DNA from 3 places in the Teredinibacter franksiae genome. Region 3 is predicted to be linked to each of the others. Evidence: predicted binding sites of a transcription regulator. Region 3 holds the regulator's gene; each other region holds the start of a gene.
The links. The regulator sigma-54, encoded in region 3, starts transcription at its own class of promoters, with help from an activator protein. The targets are predictions, from matches to a motif close to TGGCACANNNNTTGCNNT.

Region 1: flgF (flagellar basal-body rod protein FlgF) is a predicted target of sigma-54. The motif match lies at 1,360-1,377, and genes of this name have one in related genera.
Region 2: flgB (flagellar basal body rod protein FlgB) is a predicted target of sigma-54. The motif match lies at 1,162-1,179, and genes of this name have one in related genera.

The regions. Positions count from the first base shown of each region.
Region 1 covers NZ_JACJUV010000001.1:773,603-776,885, forward strand. Annotated here, with positions in the region: gene flgG (flagellar basal-body rod protein FlgG) at 1-507, opposite strand, end outside; gene flgF (flagellar basal-body rod protein FlgF) at 519-1,268, opposite strand; gene H5336_RS03070 (flagellar hook-basal body complex protein) at 1,609-3,283, opposite strand, start outside.
Region 2 covers NZ_JACJUV010000001.1:777,275-780,557, reverse strand. Annotated here, with positions in the region: gene H5336_RS03090 (CheR family methyltransferase) at 1-824, shown strand, start outside; gene flgB (flagellar basal body rod protein FlgB) at 1,230-1,634, shown strand; gene flgC (flagellar basal body rod protein FlgC) at 1,642-2,082, shown strand; gene H5336_RS03075 (flagellar hook assembly protein FlgD) at 2,121-2,840, shown strand; gene H5336_RS03070 (flagellar hook-basal body complex protein) at 2,918-3,283, shown strand, end outside.
Region 3 covers NZ_JACJUV010000001.1:3,445,935-3,449,217, reverse strand. Annotated here, with positions in the region: gene lptB (LPS export ABC transporter ATP-binding protein) at 1-601, shown strand, start outside; gene H5336_RS14700 (RNA polymerase factor sigma-54) at 746-2,284, shown strand; gene H5336_RS14695 (PTS sugar transporter subunit IIA) at 2,488-2,940, shown strand; gene rapZ (RNase adapter RapZ) at 3,043-3,283, shown strand, end outside.

The DNA of each region.
Region 1 (3,283 bases), 2.7 Mb from region 3:
CACCTGCGGGTCTGGTGTTCCGGGTATAAACGCGCTCACAATCCCATCGGTACCCACGGTAAGTCGATCTGCATTCGGTGGCACGGTAATAGCCGGCTGTAGTAACAAACCACTGGCATCCACAATTTCACCTTCTGCGCTTAAGTGCAGCTGGCCAGCTCGGGTGTAGCCTATATCACCATCCGGTTGCAGAATTTGGAAAAAACCACGACCGTCTATCGCCATGTCCAATGGCTGACCGGTAATTTGTAAGCTACCGGCCGTAAATTGTTTTTGAGTACCGACAACACGCACACCGGTACCTAACTGCAGGCCGGAAGGCAGTTGCGTTTCCTCGGTATTTTGTGCACCAGGTTGCCGCTGTATCTGGTAGAGTAAATCTTCAAATACTGCCCTATCGCGCTTATAACCAACGGTAGACGTATTGGCCAGGTTGTTGGCGATTGTTGTTAGCTGTATGTCCTGTGCAGCCAAACCTGTTTTACTGACATAGAGTGCTGAGTGCATATCACACCTCGTTAACCACTAACCCGCAACAGACTTGCTGAGGTTTCGGAATTTTCTTTAACATTTTTCATGATTTTCACCTGCATCTCGTATTGACGAGCGAGGCTAAGAACACTGGTGAGTTCGTTAACAGCGTTAACATTACTGCCTTCTACAAATCCGGAGATTAAACGTACTGCGCCATCCGCGGGAACATCTTGCTCAGGATTAAATGCGCGTAGCAAGCCGTCCGACCCGCGTTTTACCGTATCGAGTGGAGGGTTCACAAGGCGAATTCGATCCACAACAACCGGTGCATCTACACCCTGCCCTAAAGGAATAACCGTAATCGAGCCATCAACAGCGAGTTCAATTTTTTCCGCTGCGGGAATTGCCACCGGGCCTCCGTTACCCAGTACCGGCAAGTTATTGCCGGTTCTTAAAATACCCACACTGTCTACATAAAGAGACCCTGCACGAGTATATGCTTCGCTGCCATCTGGGCTCTGTACCGCAATAAATCCTTCGCCCTTAATGGCTACATCTAATTCTCGACCGGTATCGATTAGCGCGCCTTGACTAAAATCCGTCGCCGGGCTTTCTGCCAATGCATAGGCCCTTGTGGGCTGTCCGTCACCGTAGTACACGGGCATACTACGGGCTTGCGCAAAGTCGGCTTTGAATCCAGTTGTGTTGATATTGGCCAAATTATTGGCGTGCGCCGTTTGCGCGCGCATATTGTGTTTTGCGCCTGTCATGGCCACATAAAGTGCTTTATCCATGGGATATTGCTCTTAATTAGAAATAGTTTCGTAAAAATAGTAAGGAGTAAAAACGGTGGAATCTCGTCACTTTTTACGCTTCATTATGAAAAGAGCAATAAGAATGCCAGAAAATTAAAATGCACTAAAAGCATTTAGCTCATCTATGATAATTAGCTATTTTGGAGAGGGATAACCGAATTTTGCCCTAACCAGCTGTTCCACACACGTTTAACCGCGTAAAAAACACCATTGAGCAATTGCTGAATTTCCAGATTCAGAAAGCTTGGATAACAAGCATTCCTGAATGCTGGAGACTTACGGAGTGAAGGGTTCCAACAGCCAGTAAAAATAGCAAACCTTATCGCAAATTAATAATGGTTTGCGTTACCTGATCCGCCGTTTCAATAGTTTTAGCACTGGCCTGGAAGTTACGCTGGGCGATAATCAAGTTGACTAACTGTGCACTTAAATCCACATTTGATTCTTCCAATGCGCCAGATTGGATGGCGCCTAGCGCGGCACTTTGAGGTGTCCCCACATTCGGTGGCCCAGATTCAAAATTTTCTGCCCACATTGTACTTCCCACCGGCTGCAATCCCTGCTGATTGGTAAAGTCGGCAAGTGCGATTTGTGCAAGCGCCTGAGATTCTCCGTTGGTGTAACGGGCAAATATAATTCCGCTTTCATCAATACTCAAACCTGATAGGCGTCCGGTTGCATAGCCATCCTGGTCGACGTCATTCACCGAAAATTCGGAGCCAAACTGGGTCGTCCCCATTAGGTCAATCACAAAATTGGAAGAAGTCGGTGGCTCCGGTATTGCGGTTGTGCCACCAGCCAACACATTTATTGGCCCCATTGCCCCCGTTTGATTACCATCGTCATCCATCACAACCCAATTCGAAATCAACATATCGTCGGTTAATGTCTGGTTTAGTGAGCCGTCCTCGTTAAAATGCACGTTAAACATCGCTTCCGTAGGTTGCGTATTCCCCGGTGGCGGTAGCGCTGTATTTGGATCACCCACATCACTACCATCTATTTGAACATACATAGCCCAATGGTTTTGCGATGTGGTTAAATCGGTTGGATTGTATTCCTGTTTGACAAAAAACTGGGTCATCACGTGAGAGACACCTAGGCTGTCATAAATGCTCATGGATGTTGCGCTGTTATAGGTGGACTGATCAATTGGGTCGAACGCATTGAGTACAACGGGCGTAAATTCCGAATCCGATAGCGGTTGAAATAGGCCACCCGCAACCGGCACTGCATTTTCAATGGAATAGCCTTGGTCCAATACCATATTGATATTGCCACCCACCACGATTGAATTCAAAGTAGAATCAAAATTTCCTGCGCCAACGGGCGGTATCTGCAGGGTCTGTGACGGTGATCCCATGTCCCCTTGTATGGTAAGCGAATCTCCACCATCAATACTCTCGATATTGACCCGAACATCATCACCAACCGCTGATGTTAGTACCAGTGCTGTACCGGTAGCATTCAACTCGGCCGAAACACCCGGTAACGTAGAATTCGTTAGGCCGTTAACCTCCGCCTCCATCAGCGCCAGCGAGTCACTTACCAATTGAACATTGTTAATGGTCACGGTCATATTGCCGGCCGAACTATTAAAATTCGACAAGCTAGTAACGGTTTCAGCGGTCGCTGATATCCCAGGTAAGGCGTTTAATTTTGACGCGGTATCGGCAGCTGTTCCCCCCGCAAGACTAACAAAAGGCACGGTTTCACCATCCGGCCCGACGATATCAATACTTTGCTGTGGATACCCATTAGAAACCGCCGCTATTCCGCCTAAAGAAGGCGGCGCCGGATCAAGCCCCAACTGATTCACATTCCCTACTTGGTTAAGGATTTGAACCTGTGAATTTTCGCCCTCATGCGGAGATGTAAACTCGATACCGAAAACACCCGCACCGTAATCAATAGCTTCGGCGACTACATCAATGGGTGTCTGCGGAGCTAAAGGAGAAGAGATTTGCGAATTGATCACACCTGTCAACGTTCTC
Region 2 (3,283 bases), 2.7 Mb from region 3:
AGCTGGGGAATACGGAATTCCAGGAGTTTCGTGATTATCTGCAAAATATTGCGGGTATAGATTTAGGCCATAATAAACAATATTTGGTGGCCACCCGCATAAGACGTATATTAATCGATTACGAATGTAGTTCGCTCGCTGAACTCACGCGACTTATCAAAAGCGATTCCAACCGGGCCGTGCGTCAAAAAGTCATAGATGCCATGACTACCAACGAAACATTTTGGTTTCGTGACAATTACCCGTATGAACATTTCCGTAAAATGTTGTTGCCAGATCTGGCCGATAAAAGCAAAGATAGCCGTATACGTATCTGGTCGGCGGCCTGTTCTTCTGGTCAGGAACCTTATTCTCTCAGTATTGTAGTGGAAGAATTTTTACGGTCGAAGCTGGGTGTCAGTAGCCTGCCTTTGGAGATCATCGCGACCGACCTCTCTAGTCAGATTCTCGATAGCGCTAAACAGGGAGAATATGATCGTCTTTCTATTGCGCGCGGGTTGTCTGAAGAGCGTTTGCGCAATTTCTTTGAGCGCCCGCATCCTGATTATTGGCGGGTAAAACCTAATATACGTCAGCGCGTTACGTTTAAACCTTTGAACTTACAGGAATCTTATTTGTTACTTGGGAAGTTTGATGTGGTGTTTTGCCGTAATGTACTTATTTATTTCTCTGCCGATCTTAAGTGCGATATTCTTAAGCGTATACGCGGTACGATGCGACCCGGGGGGTATTTGTTTTTGGGTTCTTCAGAAAGCCTAGCGGGTGCTTCAGAGCTGTTTGACATGGTGCATTGCAACCCTGGTGTTGTATACCGAGCCAAGTAGAGTTACAGGCAGAGGTAATATAGGTTCCCTTCTAAACCATACTGCGTTGTTTTCCTTTCCCTTTTTATCTTTATTTTGTGATGTTGAGTTTTTTCGTTCTATCTCACTTTACTTTTCCTGGCTTCTGTGGCTTCACGGTGTTTATCGGCTTGAGTGGTGGCAATCGGAAAGCCAAGACCGCTTAGGTGTACGGAGAGAGTACAGGTGCCCTAAACAAAGAATAAGCCGGCCAACAAAGACGGGCAAAGGAAAAACATTGCCGCTCTTAAACGCCATATTTACTTCGCATAAAAATAAAAATCAATAATTTCAACGACATAGCGGCTTTCGGTATCTTTGGCATAGCCATTGCAAATTGTCCATTAAGTAAGATTCACAGCAGATTACAACGGACACAATAGCAGCATGGCAATTTCGTTTGATAAAGCCCTCGGCGTACATGAATCAGCATTGCAACTACGCGCACAGCGTGCCGGTGTGCTGGCTAGTAACCTCGCCAATACCGATACCCCTGGGTACAAATCCAGAGATATCAATTTTCAGCAGGCATTAACAGCACGGCGGAGTAATCAGTCGGCTGATTTATCCATGAGTGCTACCCGTTCCCGGCATATCAGCTTTAACCGTGCGGGCGTGGGTTACACCGAGACATTATATCGAACGCCAAACCAGCCCAGTATTGATGGCAATACGGTAGAGGAGCAGGTTGAGCACGCCGAGTTCATGAAGAACAACTTAGAGTTTCAGGCGTCGTTTACTTTTTTGAGTAGTAAGTTCAAGGGGCTGACGAAGGCCATAAGAGGCGAGTAACTGAATTATGAGTTTATCGAATATATTTAATGTGGCTGGATCGGGCATGAACGCGCAGAGCGTTCGGCTGAATACAACGGCGAGTAATATCGCAAACGCTGAAACCGCCAGTTCCAGTATTGATCAGGTTTACCGTGGCAGACATCCGGTATTTTCGGCTGTACAGGCATCAGTATTGGCTGGGCAACAAGGCGGCCTACAGCAGCAAAACCCCGATTCGATTGGAGTACAGGTTCAAGGTATTGTTGAGAGTAATGCACCTTTACAGCCTCGGTACGAGCCTCACAACCCAAACTCCAACGAAGAGGGTTATGTTTATTACCCTAACGTTAATATCGTTGAGGAAATGACTAATATGATTTCCGCGTCACGCTCATTTCAGGTGAATGTAGAGGTCATGAATGCAGCCAAACAAATGGTTCAACGTGTCCTTACATTGGGGCAATAGAGTCACAGTAAGCGTAGGGTGCCGCAGAGGGTAAGTACATGAATGAAGTTAACAGTATTGCGAATAGCAGCTTATTCAGCGAATTCTCAATCGACGACAAAACCAAAGATGATCCCAAGTCGAATGAATTGGGGCAGAGCGCTTTTCTGGAACTTATGATTACCCAACTGGAACATCAAGACCCGCTGAGCCCACAAGAAAATACTGAATTTATTGCTCAGCTGGCTCAATTTAGCTCGGTGGAAAGTTTGGACAAGCTAAACAATAATTTTGATTCTTTCACCAATAATTTTATGGCCAACCAAGCGCTACAGGCTTCTACGCTTGTTGGTCGCTCGGTTACCGTGCCAACGGATCGTACTCGACTGGAAACCGGTGATGTGGTTACGGCGAGTGTTGATGTGCCGGCAAGTTCCAGTGATATCAGTGTCGATATTTTCAGTGAATCCGGTGCCTTGATTGATCAAATATCGTTGGGTATTCAACCTCCTGGCGAGCTAGTGATGCGCTGGGATGGTATGAACGCAGAGGTAAATGGCGAACTGCTGGATTGGCAAAGTAGCCATGAAGAGGGTGTTGCGCCTGGTGTGTATCAATTTAAAGTTACGACCAATGCCGACGGTGAAAGTGTGCAGCTAGCTACTGCTCTCAGTGCCAATGTTAACAGTGTAACCGTTGCCAGCAACGGTGGACTTGTATTGAACTTGGCTGGAGTAGGGGCTGTAGAGCTTACCGATGTGAAACAGTTTAACGAATAGGCGGCAAATTTTTGCCGCAGCGCGTATTGATCGATAATTTGGCCAATACAGAAGTCAGTAAATAGCAGGAGAGTGTTATGCCTTTCGATACCGCCCTCAGCGGCATTCGTGCCGCTTCAACGGATTTAACCGTTACCGGAAACAATATTGCAAATGCTTCCACCACGGGGTTTAAATCCTCGCGTGCGGAATTTGGTGATGTCTATGCTACATCGGTACTGGGTGCTGGCTCCAATGCTATCGGCAGTGGAGTGCAGGTACAGGACGTGGCCCAAACTTTTTCCCAAGGTAATGTGTCGTTTACCGAGAACGAACTGGATCTTGCAATTAACGGTAATGGCTTTTTCCAGTTAAGCGATAACGGAGAACTCTTATATTCCCGTGCCGGTATGTTTGGTGTAAATGATGAGGGTTACATCATCAATAATACCGATGCGCGCCTG
Region 3 (3,283 bases):
AACCACCTGCTTTTACATGATTGCAGGCATCGTAAAAGCTGACAGAGGTGCAATATCAATAGCCGATAAAGATGTCACCCAAATGTCCATGCACGAGCGCGCTCGAGAAGGTCTTGGCTATCTACCTCAAGAGGCCTCGGTATTCCGCAAGCTGACAGTGGCCGACAACATTATGGCTATTCTAGAAACCCGTTCAGAGCTTAACCGCAAACAGCGTATTGCCGCCATGGAGCAATTACTTAACGAATTCCACATTCAACACATTCGTGACAGCCTGGGCATGGCGCTTTCTGGCGGTGAACGCAGGCGCGTTGAAATCGCCAGAGCCCTAGCCACAGAACCACAGTTCATCCTGCTTGACGAACCTTTTGCCGGCGTAGACCCCATCTCTGTCAGCGACATTAAGCAAATTGTTCAACACCTAAAAGGGCGCGGCATTGGCGTACTCATTACCGATCATAATGTACGAGAAACACTGGATATCTGTGAGAAGGCGTATATCGTTTCTGAGGGCCACATTATTGCCGAAGGTGCAGCAGCGGAAGTACTCAACAACCAGAAAGTACGAGAAGTGTACCTAGGTAAACATTTCACCCTATAATCCCCGAGATTTCCTTGACAACCCCCTTAAAATGGTCTTCAAACCGGCATATTCCTTGCTTTTAAAAACCATTGCGCGTCTCGAATACGAAGACTAAACTACGACTTGTAACCCTTTACTCACTACACGTTCGCAGTTCATCCTATGAAGCAATCTCTCCAGCTAAAACTGGGACAACAACTTACGATGACACCACAGTTGCAACAGGCCATTCGCCTACTGCAACTTTCGACGCTGGACCTGCAAGTCGAAATTCAAGAGGCGCTGGACTCCAATCCAATGCTCGAAACGTCGGACGATATAGAAGAGGCGCCAGCGACAAACGACGCGAACGAACAAGCACCGCCGGCAACAGACAACCAAAACACCTCGCAGGACACCGAAGCAGCTAATACCACGGCGAGCGCCGATGACACCAGCAGCGCGGAGGAATTTGCCGACAAGCCTGACGGTGACTGGAATGAAGACAGCATTCCAACAGACCTCGCGGTAGACACCAGCTGGGACGACATTTACGAACCTACGCCATCAGGTTCCGGCCTAGCTAAACCCGACAGCGAAGATTACGATTTTGAGTCCCGCCGGGGCACGTCCGAAACCTTGCAGGATCACCTGCACTGGCAACTCAACCTCACCCCCATGTCGGACCTCGACCGAGAAATTGCCGAAACCCTCATCGATGCCGTGCAGCCCAACGGTATTCTCGGGCAACCGCTTGAAGAGCTGTTCACCAGCCTGATGACACAGTATGAAGAACTCGAAGAAGATGAGATTCTCGCCGTACTTCATCGCGTGCAGCAGTTCGATCCTCCGGGCGTACTCAGCCAAGATATCCGCGAGTGCCTGCTTATCCAGCTGAACCAGCTAGGCGTTGAAGGCCCCGATATCAGCCATGCACGCGCACTGGTAAAAGACTACCTGAACCTGCTCGCAAGCCGCGACTTTAAGCAACTTATGCGCAAGCTTCGGCTCAAAGAGCCCGAACTGCAAGCGGCCATTAGTATCATCCAAGGGCTAAATCCACGCCCCGGAGAATCCATTGGCAGCGACGATACCGAATATGTAGTACCCGATGTATTTGTCAGCAAGGTCAATAATCGTTGGGTTGTGCAGCTTAACCCCGACATCGCCCCCAAGCTTCGCATTAACTCCGGCTATGCATCGATGGTAAAGCGTGCGGACTCCAGTGCCGACAACACTTTCCTGCGCGACAACCTACAGGAAGCTCGCTGGTTCTTAAAGAGCCTGCAAAGCCGTAACGAAACCCTGCTAAAAGTCTCCACCTGCATTGTCGAAAAACAACAGGGCTTTCTCGACTACGGCCCAGAAGCCATGAAGCCCATGGTGCTGCACGATGTTGCCGAAATAGTGGAAATGCACGAATCCACCATTTCTCGGGTAACCACACAAAAATACATGCACACCCCCCAGGGTATTTTCGAGCTGAAATACTTCTTTTCAAGTCATGTTGCCACCGATACCGGCGGAGAGTGTTCATCTACAGCCATTCGCGCCATCATTAAAAAATTGGTGGCCGCAGAGAATGCACGCAAACCCCTAAGCGACTCAAAAATCACAGGGCTACTGGGCGAGCAGGGAATCAAGGTGGCCCGACGCACAATTGCCAAGTACCGTGAATCGCTACACATACCACCTTCCAACGAACGAAAGCGGCTGGTGTAAAGCCATTTACCACACCTTGAATAAGTGATTAAATTTTTATTTACTCTTTTTTTGATTTCCCCAGCTCCCAACTCTTGGAAGATCACGGATTATTGGTAGAATGCGCGCCAATTCGATGAGTTGCTCAACAAAGCAATCGCTTTGCACAAAAGACTTAAACCTCATCTAATATTAATACGGACATCACCGGCAATCGAATCACCATGCAGATTTCGTCACTCCTTTCCGAAGATCGCTGCAAAGCCGCCACAAGCGACAGCAGCAAAAAACGCCTGCTAGAAAATCTCGCTGGCATTTTTGCCCACGCCATTGAAGGTACCAACGAGACAGCGCTTTTTCAGAGCCTCGTTTCAAGGGAACGCTTGGGTTCAACCGGTATCGGCCAGGGTATTGCTATACCCCACTGCCGATTTGCCACCGGGGGTGAAACCCTATGCGCCTGTATTACCCTCGAGCAGCCCATCGACTTCGACGCCGTAGACGGTGAGCCCGTGGACCTAGTATTTGCCATGCTGGTGCCCGAGAACGCTGAAGACGCCCACCTGCAAACCCTCTCGAGCCTTGCCGAAAACCTGCAAGACCCAAGCTACGCAAAGCGCCTGAGGGCCTGTCACAACAATCAAGAATTGTTTCGTATCGCTTCTGGTGTAAACTAAAAACTGAGCCCAAGCCTATGGCTCAGCCCGTCGGGTCTAAGCGCTCCGAAGAGCGCACCAGTATTACACTTACCCAGCGAACAACTTTCCCGGAAGAATTTTATGCGCCTGCTTATCATCAGTGGAAGATCTGGATCCGGTAAAACGTCGGCCCTACACCTGCTTGAAGACGAAGGCTACACCTGTATCGACAACCTACCGGTTAACTTGTTACCGGCCCTTATCGAGCAAATAGCCGCCGCACCCAACGCCGATAGCCAGCGCTTTGCCATCGGCATTGACGCACGCAATATCTATAGCGACCTCGGCAAGCTCGGCGAACTTATTGCCAGCGCCCCTATCG